DNA from 4 places in the Clostridium sp. B9 genome. Region 4 is predicted to be linked to each of the others. Evidence: riboswitches for the same ligand, from Rfam matches in the RefSeq annotation. Region 4 holds a riboswitch; each other region holds the start of a gene.
What was found. Region 4 has a riboswitch for lysine ahead of ACQZHJ_RS17075 (Na+/H+ antiporter NhaC family protein). Riboswitches for the same ligand answer to the same signal wherever they lie in the genome.

Region 1 (8,020 bases), 2.1 Mb from region 4:
AAATATTTGTTGGAGAAGCTTGCGCAATATCAATGACTGGTGGATTTATATCTATTATACTTGGTTTATTGTCTAGTTTGGGTATAAACTCTATAGCAAAGTCTGTTACAGGAAATATGATGGGACAACCTATAGAAAAAATAGCTATTCCTAGTATTGGATTGATCTGTGGTATACTTCTTTTCTGCCTAGTTATTGGATTTATAGCAGGTATTTTACCGGCTAGAAAAGCTGCTAAAACAGATGTAATAACAGCAATAAGATAAAAGGATTAAATAATAAGGAACGTACTTTGTATAGTACGTTCCTTATTATTTAATTAAGCTATTTTGATTATTTGAACCCATGAACCTATTCCGTTACCTAATATAGGAGTGTCTCCTAATACAGCAGGTGTAATAGTTATTGATGCAGAAGTTGTTGCTGTTGTAGATTCATTTCTTAAAGTAAACACATCACCAACATTAGCATCTATAGCTATACTTCCATTAACTACTCCTATAGAACCTGTTGTAACGTTAGGAACACCAGATACAAAGGTTCTAATATTGGCATTTTTATATAATGAAACTATTGCGTTTTTAGAAGCTGTATCATTATTTGTTAAATTAAATGACCAAATAAACAAGTATCTTCCAGAAGCATTAACTGTAAAAGTGCCGGTAGCAGGGTTAGCAGTTATTGCTGTTGAGTTTGAGCCATTAGGATTTTGGAGATTATAGGTAAAAACTCCTGATGGAATTACGGTGGTAGTTGTAATTAAGGAGTAACTTACCAATAAAGTATCATTTATTATATTTCCAGCAGGTCCTTGAGGTCCTTGAGGGCCTTGAGGACCAGTAGCCCCTGTTGCACCAGTAGGGCCGGTAGCACCAGTAGCACCAGTAGGACCTTGAGGCCCAACTGGGCCAGTAGCACCGGTAGGTCCTTGAATACCTTGAGGACCTTGAGGTCCTTGAGGGCCTGGAATACCAGCGGGACCAGCAGGTCCTTGAGGACCAGTAGGGCCAGGACAACCCTTAGGTCCAGGACAGCCTTTAGGCCCAGGAGGGCCAGGAGGACCTGGGTAGCATTCTGGATAGTGAGGACCATGGGTATAGCAATAATCATAACAATTGCAGTTTGGTTTATAACAATCATAATTATACTCGCAATACTTAGGATTATATGGAGTATATTTACAATCATCATAATATTTATCACAATAATCGTAATTATTATAATCATAATAATATTTATTAGGATTAAAATCTCTTCTTAACATAAAAATCTCCTCATAAAAGATTAAGAAAATAAATTCTCAATATTAGTTTATGAAAAAATTGTTATGTTGTGCTAAAAATATATAATTATGTAAAAATAACAATTATAATAAATTAGAAAGTCATAATCAAATTGATTATGGCTTCCTAATTAAGTAGGTCTTTGAATAAAGTAATTCCAAAAACTGAATATGATATTAAATAAATATTATATGCAACTAGTATAATATTTATAATTTTTATAATCTTGTTTATAAATTTTTCAATTTTAGAGCCTGTTTTAATTTTAGCTATTTTAAAATTAGCTTTCCATGGGAATAGTAATTCAATTCCCTCAGAAGTTATAAAATCTAGAGCTAAATGTGAAATATAACCACATATAAAACCAAAAGAAATTGAAAATAAAATTATATTTCCATCACTTATATATAGTATTGTATAAAATATAGAGCAGATTATAGCGACACACAAAAGGCTATGAGTAAAACCTCTATGTCTACATTTACTACCAAAATGTTTAGATAAAAAAGGATACATTTGGCTAATTGATGATTTTCTTTGATCTATATCTGGAAATAGAGCACCTATATACGAGAAATGAAAGAATAATGCTACCAATAAAATTTTATATGCTAAGTTATAGGGCGTTAAGAACTCTGTTATTAAATAGTTTAGTGTAAGTAAGCCTATGCAAACTCCACCAGTTGAATGTGTTTCTTTTGTCATATAGTCTCCTTTATATTTATCATTAGTTCTATAATAAAAATATTACCACAATATGAATTTAATATAAAGGATATGAATATTATTGGAAACAAAAAATTCCTAGGAAAAGAATGGACGGTTCTATTTCCTAGGATGATAGTTATGGTGGTAATTTTATGTAAGGTTTCTTACCAAATTAAAGTAATAACTTTACTGCTATTTATTTCACTCATAAATAAATTTACTACGTACCTTCATTAAAGAGAGTTTCCGTTGAATTTTTGAGATGGATTTAATATTTAAAATAAATCTCTTTATTCTAAAAATAAATTATGTTTTCAACAAAAATATTCTCAAGTATTAAGGGAGAAAAAAGAGTTGCTATTATATATTAATTAAGCTTCTCAAATAATCAACTCTCTTTAAATGAAATTACTCAAAATAAATAGTTACTACAAATCTCTTGTAAAATTTATTACAACTGTATTTTAACAAGTTTTTCATGTAGTGGGAATACTTTATGCATAACTGGGTAAAAAACATGCAAAAGTGGGCAGCCTTGTATATAATTTAGTTAGGATTTAATTGAATTAAGTTCTATAATTATAATATATAGAATAGTTAAGGAGAGAATAATATGGAAAAGTGGGTTAAATGGGCAACAGAGATAGACTCAATAGCACAGGCAGGTTTAACATATTCTAAAGATAATTTTGATATAGAAAGATTTAATCAGTTAAAAGAAATTGCTAGTGAAATAATAAGTGAATATACAAAAATAGAATTGGATAAAGTAAAAAAAGTAATTTTAGATGAAAAAGGATATTTAACACCTAAAGTAGATGTAAGAGCAGCCATAATAAAGGATAATAAAATTCTTATGGTAAAGGAAATATTAGAAGATGCTTGGAGTTTGCCAGGAGGATGGGCAGATATTAATCTATCATTAAGTGAAAACATAATAAAAGAATCCTATGAGGAATCAGGAGCAATAATTAATCCCAAAAAACTCATAGCTGTTTTAGATAGAAATAAGTACAATGAACCTAAACTTATTCAGAGTATATATAAAATATTTGTTTTATGTGAATTAAAAGAAATAGAATTTAAAGAGAATATTGAAACTAGTGAATATGGTTTCTTTGGAATTGATGAACTACCTAATTTATCTATTAGTAGAAATACTAAAGATCAAATAAAAATTTGCTTTGAAGCTTATAAAAATACTAACTTTGAAGCAATTTTTGACTAATTATAAATGCTTTAAATAAAACTTACAAATAAATTTTAAGAGCCGGTAAGCATTCTTTTAAATCATTTGTAAGTTTTATTATATTACTATTTAAAATAAACCTTAATTAGGAATATTCTGACTGGAATAACTTTGTTTTAAAACCCTTTTTTCTTGGCTTCTATTCCACTTTGGTTAATTCCAGGCTCCTCAATACTTGTATTTAAATGATTATTAGACCATTGGTTTTGAGTTTTGTGTCCATTAGCTAAATAGTTTTCTTTTGAGTAATCTTTTTTATTTTTATTTTTCATAATATCATCTCCTTAATAAGTTATATTATTAGTATGTAAATTTCTAAAAAAATTATATTGTAAATTAAGACCATATATGTATAAAATAATTTTAAGATTAAATTATAAGTAATTGAAATGAGAGGGAGTTAATATGGAAATCAAAAATAAAGATTCAATAAATATATTAGGGGAATTTTTATCAAAAAGGGATTTAAATGAGCTAAGTATAGAAGAATTAATGAAAAAATATTCTTTGGAAGAAGTAGATATTTTAGTACTTTTAGGAAGTGCAATAACTTATAACATAAAGGTTGCTGTAGAAGCATATGAAAAAGGATTATGCAAAAAAATATTAATATGTGGAGGTATTGGACACTCAACTGCTTTATTAAGAGATTCTGTTAAAAATCATAAAATATACAATGATATAGAAGTTAATGAAAAGGCAGAGGCAGATATAATTTTAGATATAATGATAAAACATTTTAATATTCCAATGGAAGACATAATTATAGAAAATAAATCTACAAATTGTGGAGATAATGCTAAGAAGGCTATTGAGCTTTTAGAGGATTTAGGAATAAAGTATAAGTCATTAATGCTTATACAGGATCCAACTATGCAGCTTAGAAGTTATTTATCATTTTTAAAATATATAAAAAAAGAAGATGTTAAAGTTATAAATTATTCTCCATTTATTCCACATATAAATGAAAATAGAGAATTTGATAATTCTGATATTGATGGAATATGGAGTATGGATAGATTTGAAGAGTTAATAGTAGGTGAGATACCAAGACTTAGGGATGATGAAAATGGATATGGGCCAAAAGGTGCAGCATATATTGAACACATTGATATTCCAGTAGAGGTTGAGGAGGCATATAAAGAACTAAGTAAATCTTTAGGTTTAAAAACTAGAGAACAATATAAAAGTTAAGCTTTAAATGTTAATTAAATGTTATTAATAACAAAATTGTAAAAATATAGTTGACTTTACTCTTTGTGTAATATAAACTACAAATAATAAAATTAAATATGCATGTAAATAGAGGCGCAGTTAAAAAGAGTAGTATTTTGGAGAGTGACGAATCTGTGAAGAAATATGAAAGGGTTGATTGCCGAAGTGGATGTATTATGTCAAACATCTTGCTGGGACTTAATTTAATAAGTTAAGGACTCTCACTTTAAAGTGATGGAGCTATTAATAATTAAAGAAGTTTTAAAGGATGATAGCATACTATTATCCTTTTTTTATTTGGGGAATAATTAAACTATCTTTATAATAAATAATTTAGCATCTAGTTACAGCATGAATAATTAGGGGGTAATTTTATATGACACAATTTATTAATGCTTTAAATGATTTTATTTGGGGCCCACCACTTATAATCCTTATGCTTGGAACAGGATTATACTTTACTATTCGTTCTGGATTCTTTCAGATAAGATATTTCCCACACATAATAAAACAAACTTTAGGGAAAATTTTTATTAAGGATGAAAATAAAGATGCTAAAGGGGTTTTAAGCCCTTTTGAGGCGATTTCAACTGCCATAGGAGGTTCGGAGTAGCTACTGCTATTGCTATGGGAGGACCTGGTGCAACTTTATGGATGTGGATTACTGCATTTTTAGGAATGATATTAAAACAAGTTGAAGTAACTTTAGCTGTTTATTATAGAAAGACAGATGAAAATGGAGATCCATATGGTGAACCTACATATTACATGGAAAGAGGTTTAGGTAAAGAGAGAAACTTTAAGTTTTGGAGAATATTAGCAACAGTATTTGGTTTTGGAATATTTTCAACATTTTTTATAACTGCAAGTAACTTTACAGTTTCAGAAGTTGTAGCTTCTACTTTTAAGATAGACCAAATATTTGCAAGTTTAATAATTGTTGTACTTACTTATCTTATGATATGGAAAGGCATGAAGTCTTTAGGAAAGCTATTTACTAAACTTGTTCCTATAATGAGTTTAACTTATTTATTTTTTGGTATCATAATAATAGCAATAAATTATGAGAATATACCAAATAGCTTTATGCTGATATTTGAAGGTGCTTTTTCAGGAAGTGCAGCAATTGGAGGTTTTGTAGGAGCAACTATATCTAAGGTTATTTCAACAGGTATGGCTAGGAGTGTTTATTCTAATGAAGCTGGTTGGGGGACAAGCCCTATGGTACATGCATCAAGTAGAACATGTCATCCGATAGAACAAGGTCTTTGGGGATCATTTGAAGTTTTTATAGATACATTTGTAGTTTGTACTATCACTTCTTTAGTTGTAATAATAACAGGAGAGTGGTCAACAGGAGCTGAAAGTGCTACTTTAACTCTTAATGCATTTTCAAGTGGGTTAGGTGTTTTTGGAACATATTTTTTAACAATAACAATGCTTGTATTTGGATTAACTACATCATCAGGATGGTATGTTTATTATGAAGTTGTTTTAAGACATTTATGTACTAAAAATATAAAGCTTAAAAACATGGTTTTAAAGATATTTAAATATTGTTATCCACTGCCAGGATTTTTAATGACTGCTTATATATTGTATGTTGGAGAGATAAGCATTTGGACATTTGTTGATATAACAAGTGGTATTCCAACCTTCGTAAATGTAGCAGTAATCTTGATACTTTCAAAACAATATTTTGTACTTCTTAAAGATTATAAGGCTAGATATCTTGGTAAAGGAACAGTAGATAAATCAGTTAAAATATTCTATGAAGAAAAAGAGGTTGTAAATAATGAGAAATATATATATTAATGGAGAGGTTTATACTATTACCAATGGAATGAAGGAGGCTTTTGTAGAGGAGGATGGAAGGCTAATTTATGTTGGTAATAATGATGAAGCTTTAAAGCTTAAGGATGAAGAAAGTAATATATATGATTTAGAAGGAAAGTTTGTAACTTCTGGGTTTAATGATTCACATATGCATGTTTTAGGTCTTGGATATTCTCTTCAAATGATAAATTTATCTAACAGAACTAGATCCATAGAAGATGTTAAAAGTGCAATAAGAGAATATATAGATTCTAGAAAATTAGAGGATAATCAATGGATTAAAGGAAGAGGATGGAATCATGATTATTTTCAAGAGGAGAGTAGATTTCCAAATAGATATGATTTAGATGAGGTTTCAAAAGAATATCCTATATGTATAATTAGAGCATGTGGTCATGTATGCATAGTGAACTCAAAGGCATTAGAATTGTTAGAAATAAATAAATATACCCTTCAAATTGAAGGAGGAACCTTCGATTTAGATGAAACTGGGGAGCCACTAGGAATATTTAGAGAAAATGCTTTGAATCTTATATATGATAATATTCCATCACCAAGTTTAAATGAACTTAAAGAAATGATCAAGAATTCTTGTAGACTTTTAAATTCTTTTGGAGTAACTTCAGCTCAGACAGATGATTTTATAGTTTTTCCTAAAATGAGTTATGAAGAGGTTATAAAAGCTTATAAAGAATTAGAGGAAGAGGGAAATCTTTCTGTGAGAATATATGAGCAAGCTCAACTTGTTGATATGGATGTTTTAAAGGTATTTATAGAAAAAGGGTACAAAACAGGAGTGGGGAGTGATTTATTTAAAATAGGGCCACTAAAGCTTCTAGGGGATGGTTCATTAGGGGCTAGAACCGCTTACTTATGTGAAGATTATAAGGACGATAATGGCAATAGAGGAATTGCAGTATATACTCAAGAGCAGTTTGATGAACTTATAGGATATGCTCATAAAAAAGGAATGCAAGTAGCTGTTCATGCTATTGGGGATGGAATTATGAGCATGATTATAGAATCTATAGAGAAGGCAATTGTGGAATTCCCTAAAGAAAATCATAGACATGGAATAGTTCACTGTCAAATAACTACTGAAGATATATTAAGAAAATTTAAAGAACTTAATCTTTGTGCATATTTTCAATCTATATTCTTAGACTATGACATAAATATAGTTGAAGATAGAATTGGAAAAGAAAGAGCAAAGAAAACTTATAATTTTAAGAGAATGATAGAAGACGGTATAATAGCTTGTAATGGATCAGATGCCCCTGTAGAACTTCCTAAGGTGTTAAATGGAATACAATGTGCTATAACAAGAAAGACATTAGATGGTAAAAAAGGACCATTTTTAAAAGAACAAGCTTTAACAGTAGAGGAAGCCATTAAAACATACACTATACTAGGAGCTTATGCATCTTTTGAAGAAAAGTTAAAAGGTAGCTTAGAAGAGGGGAAAGTTGCTGATTTTATAATATTGTCTGCAAACCCGTTTAATGTTGATAAAGATAAGATTAAGGATATAGATATAGAAGCTACCTATTTAAATGGAAGTTGTATATTTAGAAATAAAGTGTAAGCATAAATTTAAGAGGACAGGCTTTTTAGCTCTGTCCTCTTAATTCTTTAAATATATTATATATAATATAAACAACTTATAATTAATATTCAATTTATACTTTCAAATATTAAAAATTAGAATAGTATTTAATTAAATCTATTT
Region 2 (8,020 bases), 1.8 Mb from region 4:
GTTTATAGGTGTCAAACTTTCCTCTTTTGTTGTATTAAGTAAAAGTATATAAACATCTCCATTCATCATTCCAACTCGATCTGTCTCCCTTGTAGATCTTTTAATAATTTCTGATAAGTCATGTAGTGGTAAAATATTATTGCTTATTTTAAGAAGTGTATAATCTAACTTTTTCTCAAATTTAGCTACTTGTTTAATTTTCAATAAATTTACGAACCACTTTTCTTTAAGGAATATAGTATTTTTTATATATCTTTCTTTTAAAGTAAGTTCTTCATAGTCATAAGCCTTAATTATAGAAGTTTCTATTAAGTTAGAAATAACTTTAAATAAGTTTTCATAATACAAACTCATTTTAGAAAACTCAAGTTCTTCTATCATAATGATTGCTATAACTTTGTCTTCTTTTTTTATAGGAGCAACCATCATAGGAACACCTAAGTCTAAACTTTTATTTACAAAAACTTCTCCATATTGAATGTTTTTTTTCATCATATTTAATTTATCAAAATTAATGCTATTTGAAGGTTTAAATTCAGCATCATTTGATTTAACATTAAGCCTTAAAAAATTATTTTTTAGTGTGTATATAGCAATACGTTTACTATTTAAGAACTTCTCTAATATATCAATAGAAGATTTCAAAATGTATTGAGGTTCTAAGCTATCTAACTCCCTAACTACAGAATATATTTTTCCAAAGCTATCATTAGAAGCTATTACCTTTTCCTCTAACTCTTTTTTCTCATCGTAGGTTTTAGTATATAAATCCTCTAAAAATTCATACTCCTCTTCTTGTTTTTTCTTTTCTTTTTTTAAATTGTTTATAGATACATTTTTAAAGTCACTAGCATATCCAACATAAACTCCCACTAAAATATATGTAAGAAGTTGTACCAAGGACTCGTTTAATACAAGAATTGAGACTAAGGATATTCCCATTGATAGCTGTTCTCCAACTAACAATAAGCAAGATAATAAAGTTGCTAATAGTGACTGTTTTGAACCATAAACTATACCTATGACTATTATATAAATAAGCTTAATATCTATTGTTGAAAATATGGAGTCCGTTGGAGAAATAATATTTGAAAGAAAACAAACCAATATAAATAGAACTATATTCTCTATATAAGGTTTAGAGACCTTTAAGAAGTTCTTTATTTTTTTATATTTAGATGATTTTAAACTGCGTTCCTTTTTAAGAGCTATTAAATCCTTATAATTTTCAAAAATAATAGGCAGTTCTTTTGATAAAGAGTATTTTTCTTTGAAACCAGTAGCTATACTAAAGGATGAATTTTTAAAAATAAAATCTTCATCACCGATTTCTCTACTAAAACTTCCTGTTAGAATTTCATTTAACTCATTTAAAGTAAACTCCCCATTACTAGGAATAGTATATAATCCATTTAAAGAATTTTTGACAGATAGGTATATAGACTCTGATGCATCATTTACATTAAGATAACTCCTTCTAACAGTACTATCATAAGCAATGTTCTTTCCTTTAATTAAATTGTTCATAATAGTAAATATCTTCTTATCCATAAAATCCTTAGGGAATCCATTTCCATAAAGTATAGGGATTTTTAATGTTACAATATTTGTATTTGAAATCTCTTTAAAGGCTAAACATATATTATTGATTAATGAACCATCTAAAGCTTCATCATTTTCTTTTATTAAATCTGCTGTCCTTATAAAATTTCTAACATTGTATTTAGAAGCAAGCTTAAGTAACTTTGTAAGTTTATTTACATCCTCAAAATAATCTAAGTAGATTACTACTTTAAAAAGGTTTCTTTTAAAAATAAGCTCTAATTGTTTATCGTCTAAATTATCTTTAAAGGTTCTATATTTTTTAGAATTTGTAAAGTTATTTGACATGACTACAACTCCGAAACCTTCCTTTGAAAATCTGTGACATAGTGATTCTATAAGGGCATTCTGATTTCCTATAATAAATATCTTATTCATAATAACCTCCTTTCTTTTTTTATCTTACTCTTTATTGATAAATTGTCAATAATTTGTTAATGATTCACATTTACTTATTTAAGTATGGAGATTTTCTTTTTTAGTTTTTGGCAATATAGAACAATATATTCAAACAAAAAAAAGAAGAGGCTATAAATAACCTCTTCTTTTTATTTAAATATTCTATTGATATTTGACTTCATCTCTAGTTAAATCAACATCTTCTAATTTTATAAACTTAGTTTTATATCTAATTTTATAGTATAAATATAATCCTACAAATAGTGGAATTCCAATATATGATGAAATTAATCCACCCCAATCTACTCCATTTGTAACATCTAAGTATGCGTATCCTTGTCCTAAAACAACTACGCCACATAATAGTAATGCAATTATAGGTCCAAATGGGAATAACTTAGCTTTATAAACTAACTTATTTAAATCTTTTCCTTGAGCTACATAAGCTTTTCTAAATCTATAATGACAAAGGGCTATTCCAAGCCATGCTATAAATCCTGAAAGTCCTGAAGCTGCTACAAGCCATACGTAAACAACATTTTCTGCATAGATACCTGTTAAAAAACATAAACTTGCAATTATTGTAGTTAATATGATTGCGTTAACTGGAACACCATTTTTGCTTGTCTTTTCAAACATCTTTGGTGCCATTCCACTTTTAGCCATAGAATGAAGCATTCTACTTGATGCATACATACCTGAGTTACCAGCTGATAAAACTGATGTAAGTATTATAGCATTCATTACTGAAGCTGCTCCTGCTAAGCCTAACTTTTGGAACACTATAGTAAATGCACTTGTTTCAACACCTGCTTGTGCATTTGGAACTAAAGCTCCAATTACTAAGATTGTTCCTAAGTAGAATAATAATATTCTCCAGAAAATAGTGTTAACTGCTTTTGGTACATTTTTCTCAGGGTCTTCACTTTCACCAGCTGCAACTCCAACTAGCTCTGTACCTTGAAATGAGAAACCAGCTATTAAGAATATCATGAATATTGATTTTGTTCCTCCAATGAATGGTTCACCATTAGCATAGAAGTTTTTGAAACCAACTTTTTCTCCGCCTAGTATTCCAAATATCATAAGTACACCTACAATAAGGAATATAATAACTGTAGCAACTTTGATTGCTGCAAACCAGAATTCAGATTCACCATATGCTTTTGCTGATAATAAATTAAGACCTAATATAATTACTAAGAATAAAGCACTCCAAACTATTGATGAAACATTAGGAAACCAGAACTTCATTAATAAAGATCCTGCAACCATTTCTGTAGCTATTGTTATAGCCCAGTTGTACCAGTAGTTCCATCCTAAGGCAAATCCTAAGGCTGGATCAATAAATTTGGTAGCATATGTACCGAAAGATCCTGTTTCAGGCATGTAAGTTGCCATTTCTCCTAAGCTTGTACAAAGGAAATAAACCATTACCCCTATTACTCCGTAAGCTACAAAGGCTCCTCCAACACCTGCTTGATGCAAAGTATCTCCCATTGCTAGGAATATACCTGTTCCTATGGCTCCACCCATAGCAATCATGCTAAGATGTCTTGATTTAAGCCCTCTTTTCAAATTAGTATTTTGTTCTTGACTCATTTTTTAGTCCTCCTTATGGTTTTTTTAGTAAGCCATAAGTGATAACTAAGTCCGCTAACAAAAGAAACCCTTAAGCGTGGTTTCATGCTTAAGGGTTTGTAAAGTCTATATACAATACTCTCTTTCATGATAGCACACCACAAATTAATTGTGACAGTGTTAAGCATATTATACTTAACCCCAACCTAATAGAAATTAAAGCTTTTTCTATTGATTTCGGCAAATCATCCTTTCACTTTACTTCAACGTTGCTTACACTCAGTAAGGTTACTTTTAATCATTGCGCCTCTATCTCAGTTATTCACTTTTCATTAACAATTATGAACTCCTATTAATAAATTGTCAAGGAAAAATTCATTTTAACCTTAATGAATTTTAAACCTACATTATATAAGTTAACCTACTTTCAAATATGTAGAAATAAAAAATACTTATATTATATAGCTTGACTTTATATATTAATTATAGTAATATGTATTCATATCGAGAACATATGTATTTAGTAAAAATACAGAAGGGGGCAATTATGAAAAAATTATCTTTAGTAAGCAAAATTTTCTTCGCAATAATTTTAGGAATATTCATTGGGCTAGGATCTTCCTATATAAATACAGAAATACCGGTTAAGATATTAGTAACCTTCAATAGTTTATTTGGAAGCTTACTTAGCTTCTTAATACCACTTATAATAATTGGATTTATATTTCCTGGGATAGCATCCTTAGGAAATAAATCAGGAAAAGGACTTTTAGTAACTACTTTAGTTTCATATATATCAACATTTTCAATTGGATTAATAACTTTCTTTGTAGGAAGCTACATACTTCCTAAATTTATAGTTAGTGCTACTTTAGCTAATAGTGCAGTAAATGTTGAACCATACTTTTCAATAGATATACCTCCAATGGTAAGTGTTATGTCTGCTTTAGCTTTTTCATTCTTATTAGGAATAGGAATTTCTAAAATAAAGAATAGTTACCTATTAAGAGTATCTGAAGAATTTAATCATGTAGTTACATTAACAATAAAGAATATACTAATTCCTTTAGTTCCAGTATATATACTTTCTATATTCGCTAAGTTAAGCTTTAGTGGAGAGATATTTACAACTTTAAAATCTTTTGGAATTGTATATGCCGTATTATTCTCAATACAAGGATTATACTTATTAGTCCAGTATGTAATAGCAGGTTCTATAAAGAAAAAAAATCCTATAAAACTTATAAAGAATATGATTCCAGCTTATATGACAGCTTTAGGAACTCAATCATCAGCAGCTACTATTCCAGTAACTTTAAACTGTGCTAAGGAAAATGGTGTTGAAGAAGATGTATGTGACTTTGTAATTCCTTTAGGAGCTACAATAAACCTAGCTGGTGATACAATAACTTTAGTTCTTGCTTCTATGGCAGTAATGTATATGAGGGGACAAGTTCCTACTATAGGATTAATGCTACCATTTATATTAATGCTTGGAGTAACAATGGTTGCAGCACCTGGTGTACCTGGGGGTGGAGTTATGGCGGCTTTAGGATTACTTGAAGGTATGCTTGGATTTGGTAATGTAGAAAAGTCTTTAATGATAGCATTACATGCAGCACAAGATAGCTTTGGTACTGCTACTAACGTAACTGGTGATGGAGCTATTGCTATAATAGTAGAAGCTATTTTAAAGAGAAAATCTAAAAAGACTGAAGAAAACTTAGATGGTGAAGAGGAATTTATCCCAGAGATAAGTTATAACTAAATATTTTAAGAGCTATATCAAAACATACTACTGTTTGATATAGCTCTTTTGTTGTAAGCTCTACTTTGAATTCAGTGTTAATTTCTAGACATATCACAACTTAATAATAAAACGATACATTTTAAGACGGGTGATTTCTAGATATAGATGAAAGACCATCTTAATAAGTAATTAGAGTTTCATTGGTTATGGAAGAATAATAGCGTTAAGAAGCTTTTTCTGTTTGAACGCAGTGAGTTTAAAAGCTTTAGCTATTATTCTGGAATGACCAATAGAAACTCTTTACGAAATTAAGTTAGGTCTAAAGATATAGCTAGAAATCACCCTATTAAACATATCGTTTTATTTAATAACTATATTGCTGCTTTTAGGGAATAGTTGGTCATATAAAGCATCAAAATTTTCGTCTTCTAAAGTTACTTCTGTATCATCATTTACGTAAAATTGATGCATTGTGTTCATTATTAACTCATATTTCTTTAAGTTTCCTTCTTCAAGTAAAACTTCATAAAGATATGCTAAATGATTTTGTAAATACTCTTGCATATTTTTCATATCTTCATCTGAAATCTTGTTTTCTTTGTGAAGTTTATTAACTGGACCATTTTTAAATATAAAGTATGCTGATCCTTTAGCTATTCTTGCTATGTGTTCTTTAGTTATTTTATCATTATTCATATAATTCCACCTCTCTAATCTAACGTAATAATTATAAAATAAAATTAAATACATTTCAATTTTATCATTTATCATGGTAATCTAGATTTTTTACCCAATTTTACATTAAATTATGAATAAACTTTGTTAAATTATTAATATATTTGACATATTGATGAACAACTTGTATAATCATTTTGTTTGGTGTTCCTTTAAGTTTTTTTAAATACGCTTAAATATTAAATTCACATTCAATAATACGATTCACAAAACTCAAAAACAAGGAGTGTATTAAAAATGAAAAAAGGAAATATTATTCCTAAACTGATATTTTTCTTATTAGGAATGGCAATCATACAATTAGGAGTTGTAATATTCTTATTAACTAACGCTGGGTCTGACCCATTTACTGTATTTACTCAAGGTCTTTCTGATGCTTTAGGTGTTTCAACTGGAAGCGCCAACATGATTATACTTGTTACTTTAGTTATAGGTATCTTCTTAATAGACAGAAAGAGACTTCAAGTTGGTACTTTTGTTCTAGTTTTAGTAATAGGTCCTACTATAGACTTTATTATGAAAACTTTACAAAAATTCGGATTAGACACTATGCTTAATGATGTTAACTTATTTACTAAAGCTATAATCGTAGCTTTAAGCTGTATAATTATAGCTATAGGATTCTCATTTTTAGTTAGTACTGAATTAGGGGTTGCACCAAACGACCTAGTACCTCTTATAATAAGAGATAAAACTAACTTCCAATATCGTTGGATACGTATCTGCTTAGACTTAACATTCTTAGCTATAGGATACGCTTTAGATGGTGTTGTAGGTGTTGGTACAATTATAGCAGTTCTTTTCACTGGTCCAGCTATTCAATTCTTTATGCCACCATGTGAGAAGATTGTACATAAGTTTATAGGAAAAACTGCTACAAAATAATACATAAAAAACCAGTCCTTTTTTGGGACTGGCTTTTTTTATGTATTATAATTCCTGATATTTAGCTATCAATTCTACTAATTCATCGCAGAATGCATCATATCTTTTAGTTGGATGTTTAACTGTTATTTTAATTTCCTCTCCTATTTCCACCCTCTTCTGATCTGGTGAAAATGTAAAGGCCAAGGTATCCTCTCTATTATATATTGGTTTTATAGTAACATGAAAATCTTCTCCTAAAATTTTCTTTCTTAATAATGTCATAATAAATCACCTCTCATTTTTATTATAACAACAAAAGAAAAACATGCCAACTTTGACATGTTTTTGTATTTCTTAAATAATTAGATTGTACTTTCAAAAAAAGCATTTATCTTCTTCATTTCGCTCTCTGGGAAAGTATATTCGCCTAAATCATCTTTATTTATCCATTTATAAGCAGTTATATTAGCTCCACAAGTTACTTTTTCTTTTAATGAACCTGTAAATACCCTTAAATCCTCTTCTTCATTAATATTAAAATCGCATAATTCTTTTAAATCAAAAACTATAGTTTTTAAATCCTCTTTTATAGCTCTGTTTGCACACTTTTCAGGAGTCTCTCTTCCTTTGATTTTTCTCTCAAAGATATACCATAAATGTTCTTCACTCTTTTTTCCTTTTCTTTTTGAAATTAATATGTTATTAAAATCATCCTTTATAATAACAGAACAAAGTTTTATGTTGCTCATATCTTTCTCCCCTTTTACACAATTCGTTTTATATATACATATTATAGCAAATTATAGTATGTTGTTGTATTAATTTATTATAAGTTTAAATAATGTTTTCAATCTTATTTAATTTGAAAACATTATCAATAATCTTTGGATTATATATTAATAAACTTGAAAGGGATTTAATGTAAAACACTTTCTTTTATCCTTTAAAGATTTATATAGCTATCAAGAATTTATACGAATTATATTTTTATAAAAGTTATAATGATTCGGTATATTCAGTATAATTTCAACCACTCTAATTTTATAGCCCCGGGGATTTTTTATAAAAACACGAATATTAAAAAGA
Region 3 (8,020 bases), 2.9 Mb from region 4:
TGCTAAATCATTTATTGTATATTCACCTTTTTCTCCATTAAACCTATCATATATATCAACTATACTCTCTCTTGAAATCCAACTATCTAAAGCAGCTCTTGAGTGCATAACCTCTTTAACTATTTCTCTTATTCTTATTTTTCTTCTAAACTCTAGATTGTTTTCTTCAATTAAAAGTTCTTCTGGAGTTAACTTTTCTCTTTCTTTTCTTAATTCCTCATTAAGCTCCCAAACTTTTTCATCTCTTTTATCCTTTATCTTTGATAATATTATTCTCTTAATCTTATCAACTCTTCTGAATAAAGGCATGTATCCATAATGCTTAGTAAATAGTTCCTCTATCTCTTCTTTTGAAAGCACTACTTCATCAAAATATTTTACATCTTCAATATTAAAATAAGTTTTATCCATATCTGAAACTAATTTATCTAAATCAGTTATTATGTTATATGAATTCTTATAAGTAGCATCATTTATGAATTCTTCATCTTTTGAAAGAATTTTTTCTAAGTACTTATCAAAGCTCATTACATATAAATCTTCCTTCATTTCTTTTAAGGCAAAGCTAGCAAATGTTTCTTGCTTAACTCCAACCTCTCCAAGACTAGGAAGAACTTGAGAAATATATTCCATGAATATTCCGTTTGGTCCTAGAATTAAAACTTTATCCTCTAATTCTTTTCTATAATTATATAAAAGATATGCAACCCTATGAAGTGCTATAGTAGTCTTCCCACTACCTGCAACTCCATTAACAACTATGTTAGCAGTTCTATCTTTTCTTATTATCTCATCTTGTTCTTGCTGTATTGTCATAATTACATCTTTAAGTTTATCAGAACTATTGTTACTTAAAACCATTTGTAATATATCATCTTTTACATCTATAGCAGAATCAAATACACCTTTTAACTCACCTTTTTTAACTATAATTTGTCTTCTTCCTTCTATATCACAAGTTACAGCTCCATCTGGTGCATTATATGTAGCTTCCCCTAAACTCCCATGATAGAAAAGTGATGCAACTGGTGCTCTCCAGTCTACAACTACTGGCTCATAACTTCCCTCAGGAGTTACTCCAAATCTACCAACATATAAAGTATCCTTTTGATCTAACTCTAAATCATTGAAAGTAACTCTTCCAAAGTAAGGAGATTCCTTTAATATTGTTAACTCTTTTAATTTTCTATCTATTGTTGTAAATGACTGCTCTTTCACATATCTCTCATGATCAAAATACTCTATTAGCTTATCTTCATCATCTTTATACTCTTCTAAAGCATTTTTTCTATAGTCTAATATATACTGAGTTACAAATTTTCTCTTATTTATATATGAAAGCATTTCTTCATTTAATATGTTAGAAACTTCCTCTAATTTTCTCTCTTCAACTAAAAATTCTATATCTTTATTATCAGCCATTAGAATCTTCCTTTCCTACATTTCTCTTATCATTATACCCAACTATAATAATAAGATTTCATATTTTTAAATTATAAATCAACATTCACCTAAAATATGGTCTGAAACTTAAAAGTTAAAAAGTGCATGAAGTTTTAGCTTCATGCACATTTTAATTTTATTATTCACCATCAATTTTATTTGTTGAATCAGTGTCTTTTTTTACTTCAGAGTCAGAAGCAATCTCATCCTTTGATAAGTTTAAAGAGTCCTCTTTTGAAGCTTCTAAAGATTTAGCTGCTTCTTGCTGAGCTTCAATCATAGCTTTCATCTCAGCTTGCTTTCTCTCTTCTTCCTCAAGTCTTAAAGCTTCTTCTCTAGCCTTCTTTATGGCTTCTTCTTTTTCTTTTCTCTTAGCCATTGCTTGCTCTCTTAAGCTTTGTATCTCTTGTTTAGCTTTTTCATCAGCTTCTCTCTTTTCTGGATACTTACCATAAACTATTTCCATGAATTCATCACCCATGATAGTTTCTTTATCTAAAAGAACATTTGTTATTTCATCTAATAACTCTCTATTTTCAATTAATATCTTAATTGATTTTTCATGAGCCTTCTTAATTACTTGTAATACTTCTTCATCAGCTATTGCCGCAGTACTTTCTGAACAGTTTCTTACTGGTCTACCATCTAAATATCTACTACTCATAGCTTCTAAAGCCATCATATCAAATCTTTCACTCATACCATAAATAGTAATCATATTTCTTGCTGATTGAGTGGCTCTTTCTATATCATTTGAAGCACCTGTAGTTATTGTATTAAATACTACTTCTTCAGCAGCTCTACCACCTAGCATAACTGATATTTGATCTATCATCTCATCTTTAGATACTAAATACTTTTCTTCTTCTGGAAGCTGCATTGTATATCCTAAAGCCCCCATTGTTCTAGGTACTATTGTTATCTTATGAACTGGATCTGTATTATTTAATAAAGCAGCAACTAATGCGTGCCCAACTTCATGATAAGCAACAATTTTCTTTTCTTTTGGTGAAAGTATTCTATCCTTCTTCTCTTGACCAGCTATGATAACTTCAACAGCTTCATCCAAGTCTTCTTGGATAACTACTTTTCTACCATGTTTAACTGCTCTTAAGGCAGCTTCATTAACTATGTTAGCTAAGTCAGCTCCAACTGCTCCTGGAGTAGATTTTGCTACTTCTTCTAACGAAACGTCATCTGCTAATTTAACATCTCTAGAGTGAACTTTTAATATTTCTTCTCTACCTATTAAATCTGGTCTATCAACTATAATTCTTCTATCAAATCTACCTGGTCTTAATAATGCTTTATCTAGAACCTCTGGTCTATTTGTAGCTGCTAATATAACAACTCCTTTTGAAGAATCAAAACCATCCATCTCAGTTAATAATTGGTTTAGAGTTTGTTCTCTTTCATCATTACCTTGAATTGAACCTTCTCTACTTTTACCAATAGCATCAATCTCATCTATAAATACTATACATGGAGCTTTTTCTTCAGCTTGCTTGAATAAATCTCTTACTCTTGCAGCACCCATACCAACAAACATCTCAACGAAGTCTGAACCTGACATTGAGAAGAATGGTACTTTAGCTTCTCCTGCAACAGCTTTAGCAAGTAAAGTTTTACCTGTTCCTGGAGGCCCTACTAGTAAAGCACCCTTTGGAAGTTTAGCTCCTATAGCTACATACTTACTTGTATCGTGTAAAAAGTCTACTATTTCAACTAAAGACTCTTTAGCTTCTTCTTGACCTGCAACATCTTTAAATGTTATTCCAGTCTCATTCTCAGCATAAAGTTTGGCATTGTTCTTTCCAAATGACATCACTCCGCCACCCATTTTATTATTCATTTTAGAGAACATCATTCTTCCTAAGAAGAAAATAAGTAATAATGGGAATACCCATGACATTAGTAAACCTACAAACTGATAGTTTTCAGGCTTAGCAACATTAAAGCCTACTCCTGCTGCTGTTAAATCTTTTATTAAATCAGGTTGAGTTATACCAGCTACTGCTGGGTTAGTTGTATATAATATCTTTCCTTTTGCTTTACTGCTATCAGAAGGAGTTATTTCTATTTGATTTCCCACAAAATTAACTGATTTAACTTCTTTCTTATCTACCATCTGCATAAAAGTACTGTAATCTACTTTTTCATATAATAACTCATCTTTAACCATATTAAAAGTTAATACTATACCAAATGCAATGATACCATATATAAGAATATATTTAAGTATTTTTTTATCTTTAAACATACCTCATTCCTCCTTTTCTAATGTTTATTCTACAAATCCAATTCTATTAAAAGGATATACTGTTATCTGTGCTTTTGCTTCTATATCTTTCCCATCTATATATGGATTCTTCCAATATCTAGCGTCATCACTATTATCTCTGTTGTCACCTAACATAAGAAACTTTCCTTCTGGAACATCAAAAGACATATCTGTTTTTCCACCTTGGTACTTAACATAGTCTTCTTGAAGTTTCTCCCCATTAATGTAAACTGAACCATCACTTTTCACCTCAACATGTTCACCTGGTAACCCAATAACACGTTTAAGAAGTGGTTCATGAAGTTCATCTGACTCGAAAACTACTATGTCTCCTCTTTTTATATTGGAAGGATTATAAATTCTTGTAACAAATAATTGATCCCCAATCTCTACTGTTGGCATCATTGAACCTGTTGGAACCTTAATCTTAAACAGTACAAATTTATGAATCAAAGCGGCTAATAGTAAGGCTGCTAAGATTGGTATTATCCAATCAAAAAAGAATGAATTCTTCTTTGCTACATTTTTTGCCATTATTCTTCCCACATACCTTTCATTAAATCTTCAATCTCTTTTCTTCTTCTTATTGTAAGTTCTTTATCTACCAAAAACTTACCTTCTTTACCTTTTACTAAAACATCCCCCTCTTTTACAGCTCCTATTACATCGTCACTTTTCAATTCCAAAATGCTTTCATTTTCATCTTCACATACAATAAAATTTTCTTCAATTCTATCGACTATTAATTCCTTCATTTTATACTCCTCATCATCAAATTATATAAGAAATATTAAAGTTTAACTAAATTAATCCTTAACATCTTTAGAATCATAAATACTAATGTTTAATTTAAAAGTGTCACATATAAGTATATCACAAATTACCATAACTTTGTAAACTTTAATTCATACTTTTACTCTCAACTTTTAAAATTATTTTACTTTAATTTTACCAGTAGTTTATGTCTTTTTTATGTCTATTTTACTTTTATATTCATTTTTTCTCTCTCTTTTATTATATACTTTAATCTAATATTCTAAATACATTTACTAAAATATTTTTAAATTTACTATTGGCAATTTTGTTTCAATATAAAAATAAAAAAGATTGCATAATATTATATTTACTATGCAACCCACCATATCTTTATTACTTAAATATATTCATTTCTTAACATATCCTCATAAGTCTCTCTTCTACACATAAGCCTTGAAACCCCATTGTTAATACTAACAACAGCAGCTTTTGGAATCCTATTATAATTATTAGCCATTGAATGTCCATATGCCCCAGTAGACATTATTGCTAAAATATCCCCTGTTTCCATTTTGGGCATTTCTATTGAATTTAGGAGAACATCTCCTGATTCACAACATTTTCCTGCTACTGTTACAGTTTCTCTAGATTCATCATAAACCCTATTAGCTATTATTGATTCATAATGAGCACTATATAAAGCTGGTCTTATATTATCACTCATTCCACCATCTACACTAACATATTTTCTTATATTAGGTATTTCCTTAATAGCCCCAACAGTATATAAAGTAAATCCTGCATTTCCTATAATACTTCTTCCTGGTTCTACACTTAATATAGGAACTTCCATATTTAATCTTTCACAAACTTCCTCGGCTTTTCTTAATATAGTTGAACAATAATCCTCAATCTCTCTTGGTGCATCACCTTCAGTATAATAAATACCAAAACCTCCACCTAGGTCTAACTCTTTTATTTCATATCCAAGTCTTTCTTTTATTTCATTTATAAGATTAAGCATTATCTCAGTTGTATCTTCAAAAGGTTCTAGTTCAAATATTTGTGATCCTATATGACAATGTAATCCACTTAATTCAACATATTCTAAATCTAATACATGCTTAACTACATCAAATACTGTATCTCCAATTACAGGGAATCCAAATTTTGAATCTAACTGTCCAGTTTTTATATACTCATGTGTGTGAGCCTCAACTCCTGGAGTTATTCTTAAATAAACTTTTTGAACTCTTCCATATTCTTTAGCTATAGAATTTAAAGTTTCTAACTCATGTAAATTATCAACTATAAATCTGCCTATACCAAGTCTAACTCCTAAGTCTATCTCATAACTTGATTTGTTATTTCCATGAAAATATATTCTTTCTAAAGGAAATCCTGCTTTGTACGCTGTATAAAGCTCTCCCCCTGAAACTACATCTAAATATAAATTTTCTTCATTCACTAAGTTGCACATTGCCATATTTATAAAAGCCTTACCTGCATAAGTAACTCTGTTGTTTCTTTTCTCACACTCCATAGAAGAATAATATCTTCTACAATTGCTTCTAACCAATTCCTCATCAATTACATATAAAGGAGTTCCAAATTCCTTTGCTAAAGCACTTGCTTTAACTCCTCCCACGTATAATTCATTTTCTTCAACTCTCATTGTTCCAAATAATTTCATATCTTATCCTCCACACAATTATAATATTTTAGTGGTAGAGTATAAAAGTATGCAAAGCTACTGACAGTTTGGCATTTTATTCCAATAAATAAAGCAGCAAAGGAACACCTTTGCTGCTCAAATAGCAACTTAGCGTACCTTGTAGCACTCCACTTTTTTTAAAGTGACAGTTATATGTATATTTTACATATCCCCAGGAAAATCGACTACCATCTCTAATCCTTCGGCTATGATCCCTTTCATCATATCTCATCACTCGTCAGCTCCATATGATTACTCTTAATCACAGCACCTCTACTTTGGTCCTATTTCTTACTTTATTCAATAATTATTATATTAATATTTGACTATAATGTTACTAAATATAAAAAAAAATTGCAACACTATTTTAAAAACTTATTAATAAAAATAGTTGTACATTCTAATTATTAGTAATTTCATTTTATCTCTAAAGAAATTTTAACAAACTACTATTATACTAATAAAAAAGCTATGTTTTAAATCAACACTCACTTAAAACATAACCAAATAAAAAAAACTTATATTTATAATATAAACATATAAATATAAGTCTTGTAATATATTAATTTTTATAAGTTACACTTACCACTCTCACATCTAAAAGCTTTTGTTCCTTTATATCCAATTTCTTTTAAAACTTTTCTAACAACTCTTTTTCCTACTTTATCTTCATTGAGTTCACAAAGAGCATCCTCTATATTATACCAAGCTATTCCTTCGACCTCAGTAGATTTTTTAATCTCTCCTGATTCATAATAAGCTATATATGTAAGCATAAGCAATTCTTTTCCCTCTACATAATCACTACCTAAATATTTCACATCTCTAACAGTTATACCGGTTTCTTCTTTAACCTCTCTGTAAACAGTATCCTCTGCTTCTTCATCAATGCCTACATATCCAGATATAAGAACCTTTGAATCTTTGTATATATAACTTTGTTTTAATAAAATTATCTCATCACCTTTAATAACAGCAACCACAACACAAGGTTTTGGTAAATCAAAAAACATCATATCATGTTCACTGCAATAAGGAACCATTCCTTCATCCCAACTATCTTTAAGTTCTAACTTCTTACCGCATAATGGACAATAATTAAACTTCATATAAATACCTTTAGAAAAGTTTATTAAAACGCTGAATTTCTCACTAAAATCAATCATATATTTTTCTAAAACACTTTAGCAAAGAATATCTTAAATCTCTTAAATAGAAACTTTATTCAACATTACTACACTTAACTAAAGTTCACCACCTTTCTTATTCTCAAATACTCTATATTTATTTTATTAGCGCTATTTTAAAGCAACTATAGTATTATTTCAACAGGATTTAGTAACTCTATTTCTTCTTCAGTTACTCTACAATTGTATGAAAATATATCTACACCTTTAGATTTAGCTAATCTAAGTGCTTCACCAAACTTAGGATCTGTTTCATCATTAGGATAGAATTTATTTACATTGTCTATTTGAATTAAAAATATTATCCCTGCACCCATTCCTATATTTTTAACTTCTATAAGTTCTAGAATATGTTTTCTTCCTCTATCTGTAGGTGCATCTGGAAATCTTGCTTCCATACTCTCCTCTAATGTAACACCTTTAACTTCTAAATAATATGTATTCTCTTCATCATCTTGTAGTTTAAAATCAAACCTAGAATTTCCAAAAGTCTTTTCTCTCATAATGTGTTTAAACTTAACTAGTTTTTCTATCTTCTTATTTTTAAGAGCTTCTTCAACAACCTTATTAGGAATTTGCGAATCTATATTTATCAAAATATCCCCTTTATAAGCTGCTATAAGATCATAAGGAGTTTTT
Region 4 (8,020 bases):
GCTCTAGTGCCTTCTTTGCTTGTATAGCTGCTATGATGTGTATGCAAGATACTGTTGAAAATTCTTATAAGATGGGAAAGAACAGAATGCTTGGTACTTCTATTGGTGCCATTGTAGGTTTAACCTTAACTGCTATCTTTAACATATTGAATTTAGATCATTTTCTTACTTACGCTTTCTTAACAGCTTTAGGAACAACAGTGGCAATATACTTTTGTATTTTATTTAAATGCAAAGGAGCCGTAAATAGTGCTTGTATTGTTGTCTTTGCAATTATGACAAGTCTAAAGGGAGTTGGCTCATATAATTATGCCTTCAATAGAATTATAGATACGTTCATTGGAGTTATAATAGGTATTTTAGTCAACAGACTTGTATATCCTTATAAAAAGACCAAAGAAGCATAAAAAAAAGAGAAGAATTAGATTCTTCTCTTTTTTATTTATATTAATTATTAGCCGCTGGCTCTTCTACTTTTTTACCGAATATCATAGTTAGTATAAATAAAGCTATTAAAGATATTGGTAATACTACCCAAAAGCTTAATCCTAACCCTGCTGGAATATATCCAAATACTACTGTTATAGCTCCAACAAATAACGCATACCATATCTGAGTTCTAACGTGTTCTATGTGGTCACAGCCTGCTCCAGTTGAAGAAAGGATTGTTGTATCTGATATTGGAGAGCAATGATCTCCAAATATTGCTCCTGTTAAAACTGCTGATGTACTAACTATTACAAACTGCCAATCTGGATTTATAGCAAATGCTAATGGGATTGCTAAAGGCATTAATATTCCCATTGTTCCATAAGCTGTACCTGTTGCAAAAGCAATTACTGAACCAAGTATAAATATAATAGCTGGTAACAAGAATGCTGGTATTGTATCTGATAATACTCCAACTAAATAAGCAGCAGTTCCTAACTCTTTTATTACGGAACTTAATGACCAAGCTAATATAAGAATTACTCCTGTTATTAAAAGACCTTTCATTCCTTCAACCCATATTCCTATACCTTCTGATATAGTAAATATTTTTCTACCTACACCTAAGGCTAAAGCAACTATTGTAGCTAATAATGCTGATTGGAATAAAACTATTGAAGCATCAGCATTTGAGAAAGCAGCCTGTATGCTTGCAAAGCTTAGTGGAGAGTTATTCATCATCTCTATTATTGCCAAATCTTCTCCACCCATTACAGTTACCCATCCACTGTAATAAAATCCAATTAATGATGAGCCTATTAAAACACCTATTGGAATTATTGCATTCCATACACTTAACTTGATTCCCTCTATTGGTTCTAAATCTTCACTATCTGTTGCTGTTTCTGTAACTGGTAATACTTCACCTTTTCTAGCTCTTCTCTCAGCTTTAAGCATTGGGCCAAACTCTCTTAAAGTAATTGCTGATATAACAACAAAAGCTAAGATTAATATGTTATAAAATCTATAAGGTATAGTTTCTAAGAAAACTCCAAATCCATCTGCTTCTATTCCAACACTTTGAAGCGCATCTCCTATTAATCCAACCTCTAATCCTATCCAAGTTGATATTATTGCTAACCCCGCTATTGGAGCTGCAGTAGCATCTATAACAAAAGCTAATTTTTCTCTTGAAACACCTAATTTATCTGTAACTGGTCTCATTATAGGACCAACTATTAATGAATTTGCATAATCATCAAAGAAAACTGCTAACCCTAAAAGCCAAGTTGTAAGCTGTGCACTTTTAACTGTCTTAGCTTTTCTTGCTAAAGCTTCAGCTATCGCCTTAGCTCCTCCCATTTTAGCTACTAAGTGAATAACTCCTCCTATAACTAAAACTTGAAGGATAATACCTGCATTCCATGGATCCGCTAAAGAGTTTAAAGCTCTATAAGTAAAATCTATAAATCCTTGAGTTAACGCTTGAATTACGTTAAATCCGTTTAGTTGTAACATTACGCATCCTGTCATTGTACCTATGAATAGTGAAACTATAACATTCTTTGTTATGAAAGCTAGCACTATTGAAACTAATGGTGGTAAAACCGTCCATAAGCCAAATTTAGCTGAGTTTACCGCCGCAATATCTTCAGTTGCAAAAACTAAAGTTGAACATAGCATTGTCATAATAAAAACTGCTAAAAAAACTTGAAATCTTGTTCTGTTTCTCATTTTGAAATCCCCCTTAAAATATTAGTGAATTAATCTATAGAGGCCCTATTTTCATTACTATTATCTCTAAATACTTTTATATTTATTAATAAAAAAAGACCTTAGGCTTAATCAACCTAAGGTCTTAATAGTACGAAACTTCTCTGTTAAATAAACATATTCTTACTAGTATGATTCCCTAAGATGATAGCACTCCACAAATTTTCTTGTGACAGTGTTACACATATTCTGTGCAACCCCAGCATCTAGCCTCAAAGCTTTGACTAGAAACTTCGGCGATAATCCCTTTCCTAACACTTCTACGTTGCTTAACTCTGTCTTAGTACTATTGATTGCTCGCGCCTCTACCTCTTTTAAACTATTCACTTTTCGAATTATTATATTGTATATATTTATACACTATAACTATGAGTGTTTCAACCATTTTATAACTTTATTAACTATTTATTAAAAAAATCCAGACTTTATTATAGAAATTAAAAGCCAAAATCCAAATACTCCAGAAACAACAAATCCTATAACACCTAATAATGGAACTCCTTCAAAAGTAGGACCAATCCTAGCATCTACTATTAAAGAAGAGCCTATTATCATACATCCAACAATAAGTGCAAATGATATTCTATTAACCATTCTATTTAAATCAGTTAAAGGCTTATCCAGTCCATTAACCTCTATCTGCATCTTAGTTCTTCCATTTGATAAACTATCCACTAGCTCTGAAAACTTAGTAGGAATCTCAAGGCTTTTTTCTGCAAATTTATATGCACCAATTATAAGTTTATCCTTATCTAAACTTTCTAGCATTGCCTCTTTATTTCTTTCTTTTATGTAAGGGAAAATACACTCCATAATCTCTAGATCTGGATCAATTTTCGCTACAACCCCTTCTAAAATCACTATAGACCTTACTAAAGTAACAAGTTCTTTAGGCATTTGCAAATTATTTCTTTCAGCTATATCAAATATCTCTTTGAATAAATCTGATATTTTTATACTTTTTAAAGAAGCATTTATGTATCTTAAAACTATGTTGTTTAAGTCATCATATAAAATCGAAGTCTTAACTGGTCCCTTTCTTATGGCAATAGCATTAACGAAATCAACTAAAGTATCTATATCATCTAAAGCCATTGCTATCATAGCCTTCGTAAGCCATTTTTTAAGATTTGCATCTAGTTCTCCAACTAGGCCAAAATCTATAAAATATATCTTACCATCTTTTATGAAAAGATTTCCTGGATGGGGGTCACCATGAAAAAATCCATCTTCAAATACTTGTTTAAAAAACGAATTAGCTAATTTATTCGCTATATCTTTTCTATCATATCCTTCACGCTCTAATATCTTATCATCAGTTATTTTGTACCCTTCAATATACTCCATTGTTAAAACTTTTTTAGAAGTCAATCTATCTATAATTGTAGGTGCACTAACACATGCAACATTTTTATTTAAAACTTTAAATTTAACTGTATTCTTAGCCTCTTTTATAAAATCAAGTTCTTTAAGCGTAGCATCTTCAATTTCTTTAAATGCTTCAAATGGATTTACAGGAATATTAGACATATGTGCTGTTGTAAATCTACTTAATCTTCTAAGTATGCTTAAATCAAGCTTCATCTTCTCTGCAATTTCATAATGTTGAACCTTAACAACAACCTCTCTTCCATCAAGCAAAGTAGCTCTATGAACTTGCGCAATAGATGCTGATGCTAATGGTCTTTCACTAAAATACGTAAAGTAAGTATCTATACTTGTTCCAAAAGATTCTTGAAATATTTCTTTAACTTTATCAAAACTAGTTATCTCATTCTCATCCTGAAGCTTCTCCAGCTCCTTTATATAAGCCTTAGGAAGTAAATCTGGCCTTGTACTAAGTATTTGTCCTATCTTAACAAATGTAGCCCCTAATTCCTCTAAAGCCTCTCTAAAAGCCTGTGGTCTAGGTTCACCTTTTTTGCTATTAGGTAATTTGCTAGATACTAAGAAATCAAAACCATAATAAGTAAAAACCCTAACAATTTCTCTTAACCTCTGAACACCTTGTCTCTTACTCATAAACTCACCTCCTATACTATCTAACTTAGAAAAACTATTGTTATTTTCCATAAGCAATTTAATTTTTTAATTTATAACCTTACTTATATCAAAAATCTAAATAAAACTTATAAATATCTTAAAAAACTTAACCTAAGTTCCCTAATATATTTATAAGTTTTATCATCAATTGATTTTGAGATATATCTCAAAAACCTTACTCTTCTCTATTATTTAATTTATCTTCTAAAACAGCTACTCTCTCTCTTAATTTATTTATTTCTTCAAGAGTTTCTTTATTAGCTTCATCATACATAGCTTTGAAGTCATCCTTTGAAAAAGGTTTAAGCTTCTCTAATTTTTCATTTATTTCATTTGTAGCTTCATTTGTTCTTTCTTGTACATTTCTTTTTAATTCTTCTGATAATACTTTACCATCTTCAACAGTCATTCTTCCTTTAGAAACCATGTCTCCTATGAAAGAATCTGCTTTTTCATAAGCTGTAGCAGCAGTTCCAACTCCAGCTAACATAGCTTTTTTTAATTCATTTATCATATTGATCATCTCCTAAAACCATAGTATTTTCTTATGAATTTATTTAATTCTACTCTTAATTTCTTCAGAAATAAAGCTTATTATTCTTAAAGTAAACTTAAATTTAGAATTATTTATTACTCATAAACTTCTCTATATCTTCTACTGATTTTATGCAATCCTTAGTTAAAACTTCACAACCATCTTTAGTAACTAAAACATCATCCTCTATTCTAATACCGATACACTCTTCTTCAATGTATAGTCCAGGCTCTACAGTATATACCATTCCTTCTTCAAGGATTATATTTCTCTTTCCAACATCATGAGTATCAAGTCCTAAGCTATGTCCTATTGAGTGGAAGTAATACTTTCTAAACTCTTTCTTATCTTCAATAAGTCCAAGTCTAACACAAGCTTCTGCTAAAAGGTTATTCGCCTTTTCATTTAACTCAACAAAACCTACTCCAGGTCTTATAGAGTTTATTATCTCTTCATTAACCTTTAAAACTTCCTCATATACTTCTTTTTGTCTTTTTGAGAATTTACCATTAGCAGGGAATGTTCTTGATATATCTCCATTATAGTAGTTAACTTGAGCACCTAAATCAAATAGAATTAAATCCCCATCTTTGATTTCACTATTATTATCTACATAATGTAAAGTAGCCGCATTAACTCCAGCTGCTGCTATTGTTTTGAAAGCATAATCCTTAACACCATGCTGCTTTAAATAGAAATCAAAGTAAGCCTCTAATTCATATTCCTTCATTCCAGGCTTACACTCTTTCATTAAAAGTTCTACACCCTTAGCCGTTATGTCTGCAGCCTTCTTGATTTCTTCTACTTCTTCTGCACATTTAATCTGTCTTAGATCAGCTATTTTACTATAAGTATCCTTTACTACCACCTGAGGATATTTTTCTCTTATTTCCTTAGCAAATCCTTGACTCTTACTAACCTCTTCGTTAAATCCTACTCTCTCTAAATCTAAGTATAAGATCTCAGCTATTCCATTAACAAATAAAGTGTTTAAATCACCTTCAAATTGTTCTAAGTATTTTATATTTTCAATTCCTGAAACCTCTTTAGCCTCATAATCTCTAATTGTCTTTCCAGTCCATTTTTCTTGCTCTAAATTAGGTCTTAATATATATAAGTTCTCTTCGGTGATTCCACCAATCTTTTTAATAACTAAAATATGTTTTTCTTCATCTATTCCTGTTAAGTAATAGAAATTTCTATTAGGAGTAAATGGGAAATACTCATCAGCAGTCTTTCTCTTTGCTTCTCCTGCAAACAATACTAGTACTGAATTATCATCTAATTTCTTTAATAAATTCTCTCTGTTCTTAGTAAAAACTAATTTGTTCATCTAAATCCCTCCAATTCCTATTTATTAAATTTTACCATATATACCTTTTAAAATCTTATCTTTAGAATGACATATTTTTATTTTTATCTAAATTAAAAAAAATACTCACTAGTTACCTAGTGAGTATTTATTATTCATCTTAGTACAAAACTACTAAACTCTGTCTTTTTTGCCTTCGAAAGCGTTAGTGTACATTTGCTTGATTTCACTGATTAATGGGTATCTTGGGTTAGCTCCTGTACATTGGTCATCGAATGCATCTTCACTCATTTTTTCTAATGTAGCGTAGAAGGCTTCTTTTGAAACTCCGCAATCAGCTATTGTTGCAGGGATTCCAACAGTCTTCTTAAGACCATCTATAGCTTTGATTAAGTTGTTAACTTTCTCATCTTCATTCTTTCCACCTAATCCTAAGTAGTCAGCTATTACAGCGTATCTCCACTTAGCATTTGGATACTTGTATTGTGGGAATGCAGCTTGTTTTCTTGGGTTGTCAACAGCGTTGAATCTTATTACTTGGTCGATTAAGATTCCGTTAGCAACTCCGTGAGCTATATGGTGCTCTGATCCTAATTTGTGTGCCATTGAGTGACATACTCCTAAGAATGCGTTAGCGAATGCCATACCTGCCATTGTTGAAGCGTGAGCCATTTTCTCTCTTGCTTTAACATTTGTAGTTCCCTCAGCGTAAGCTTGTGGTAAGTATTTGAATATTAATCTGATAGCTTCTAAAGCTAATCCGTTAGTGTACTCTGATGCTAAAACTGAAACATAAGCTTCTAAAGCATGAGTTAATGCGTCAATTCCTGATGCAGCTGTTAATCCTTTTGGCATGTTCATCATAAGTTCAGCATCTATGATAGCCATATCTGGAGTTAACTCGTAATCTGCTAATGGGTATTTTACTCCTGTTTCTTCATCAGTTATAACTGCGAATGGAGTTACTTCTGAACCAGTACCAGCTGATGTTGGAACTGAAATCATCATAGCTTTTTGACCCATAGTTGGGAATGGGTAAACTCTCTTTCTTATATCCATAAATCTCATTGCTAAATCTTCGAAAGCAACTTCTGGATGCTCATACATTACCCACATAATCTTAGCAGCGTCCATTGGTGAACCTCCACCAAGAGCTATGATTGCATCTGGTTGATAGCTTCTCATTGCTTCAGCACCTTTTTTAGCACATGCTAAAGTTGGGTCTGGAGTAACTTCTGAGAATACTCTGAAATCTACACCTATTTCTTCTAAAACATTTGTTATTTTATCAACATATCCTAGACTAGCTAGTACGTTGTCTGTTACTATAAATACTTTTTTCTTGTTTAAATCTTTTAATTCTCTAAGAGCAACTCCTAAAGCACCATATTTGAAGTAAACTTTTTCTGGAACTCTGAACCAAAGCATATTTTCTCTCCTTTCAGCTACACTCTTAATGTTAATTAAGTGTTTAGGACCAACGTTTTCTGAAACTGAGTTTCCACCCCATGATCCGCAACCTAATGTTAATGAAGGTGCTAGCTTAAAGTTGTAGATATCTCCGATTGCTCCTTGAGTTGATGGCATGTTGATTATTGTTCTACCAGTTTTCATAGTAGCACCAAATTTCATGATTCTGTCTTGTGACTTCATTCTATCTGTATATAAAACTGAAGTATGACCAAATCCACCAAGTTCAACTAATCTTTCAGCTTTAACTAAAGCTTCTTCGAAGTTAGCAACTCTGTACATTCCTAATACTGGTGATAATTTCTCGTGTGAGAATGGCTCTTCTAATTCAACTGATTCAACTTCACCTATTAAAACTTTAGTGTCTTTTGGAACTTTAACACCAGCCATATCAGCTATTTTCCATGCTGATTGACCAACTATGTTAGCATTTAAGTTACCGTTTATTAAAATTGTTT

Region 1: it holds a riboswitch for lysine, as region 4 does, so the genes downstream of both, ACQZHJ_RS07655 (hypothetical protein) here and ACQZHJ_RS17075 (Na+/H+ antiporter NhaC family protein) in region 4, are expected to answer to the same signal.
Region 2: it holds a riboswitch for lysine, as region 4 does, so the genes downstream of both, ACQZHJ_RS08730 (amino acid permease) here and ACQZHJ_RS17075 (Na+/H+ antiporter NhaC family protein) in region 4, are expected to answer to the same signal.
Region 3: it holds a riboswitch for lysine, as region 4 does, so the genes downstream of both, lysA (diaminopimelate decarboxylase) here and ACQZHJ_RS17075 (Na+/H+ antiporter NhaC family protein) in region 4, are expected to answer to the same signal.

What each region holds. Positions count from the first base shown of each region.
Region 1 is NZ_JBNWKA010000003.1:1,685,434-1,693,453, forward strand. It holds gene ACQZHJ_RS07625 (ABC transporter permease) at 1-266, shown strand, start outside; gene ACQZHJ_RS07630 (collagen-like protein) at 320-1,264, opposite strand; gene ACQZHJ_RS07635 (metal-dependent hydrolase) at 1,410-1,988, opposite strand; gene ACQZHJ_RS07640 (NUDIX hydrolase) at 2,605-3,219, shown strand; gene ACQZHJ_RS07645 (hypothetical protein) at 3,357-3,512, opposite strand; gene ACQZHJ_RS07650 (YdcF family protein) at 3,646-4,434, shown strand; lysine riboswitch at 4,536-4,706, shown strand; gene ACQZHJ_RS07655 (hypothetical protein) at 4,832-5,068, shown strand; gene ACQZHJ_RS07660 (alanine/glycine:cation symporter family protein) at 5,083-6,270, shown strand; gene ACQZHJ_RS07665 (amidohydrolase) at 6,251-7,876, shown strand; gene ACQZHJ_RS07670 (NAD/NADP octopine/nopaline dehydrogenase family protein) at 7,986-8,020, opposite strand, start outside.
Region 2 is NZ_JBNWKA010000003.1:1,920,470-1,928,489, reverse strand. It holds gene ACQZHJ_RS08735 (NAD(P)-dependent oxidoreductase) at 1-1,980, opposite strand, end outside; gene ACQZHJ_RS08730 (amino acid permease) at 2,164-3,603, opposite strand; lysine riboswitch at 3,726-3,902, opposite strand; gene ACQZHJ_RS08725 (dicarboxylate/amino acid:cation symporter) at 4,130-5,350, shown strand; gene ACQZHJ_RS08720 (hypothetical protein) at 5,693-6,028, opposite strand; gene ACQZHJ_RS08715 (YczE/YyaS/YitT family protein) at 6,305-6,952, shown strand; gene ACQZHJ_RS08710 (hypothetical protein) at 6,998-7,216, opposite strand; gene ACQZHJ_RS08705 (NUDIX domain-containing protein) at 7,297-7,683, opposite strand.
Region 3 is NZ_JBNWKA010000003.1:891,314-899,333, reverse strand. It holds gene ACQZHJ_RS04040 (HelD family protein) at 1-1,422, opposite strand, end outside; gene ftsH (ATP-dependent zinc metalloprotease FtsH) at 1,583-3,703, opposite strand; gene lepB (signal peptidase I) at 3,728-4,258, opposite strand; gene ACQZHJ_RS04025 (DUF3006 domain-containing protein) at 4,258-4,479, opposite strand; gene lysA (diaminopimelate decarboxylase) at 4,878-6,173, opposite strand; lysine riboswitch at 6,308-6,478, opposite strand; gene ACQZHJ_RS04015 (NAD(+) diphosphatase) at 6,764-7,303, opposite strand; gene sfsA (DNA/RNA nuclease SfsA) at 7,507-8,020, opposite strand, start outside.
Region 4 is NZ_JBNWKA010000003.1:3,769,894-3,777,913, forward strand. It holds gene ACQZHJ_RS17070 (FUSC family protein) at 1-407, shown strand, start outside; gene ACQZHJ_RS17075 (Na+/H+ antiporter NhaC family protein) at 448-2,163, opposite strand; lysine riboswitch at 2,343-2,518, opposite strand; gene ACQZHJ_RS17080 (ABC1 kinase family protein) at 2,611-4,224, opposite strand; gene ACQZHJ_RS17085 (phasin family protein) at 4,421-4,759, opposite strand; gene ACQZHJ_RS17090 (aminopeptidase P family protein) at 4,869-6,113, opposite strand; gene adhE (bifunctional acetaldehyde-CoA/alcohol dehydrogenase) at 6,267-8,020, opposite strand, start outside.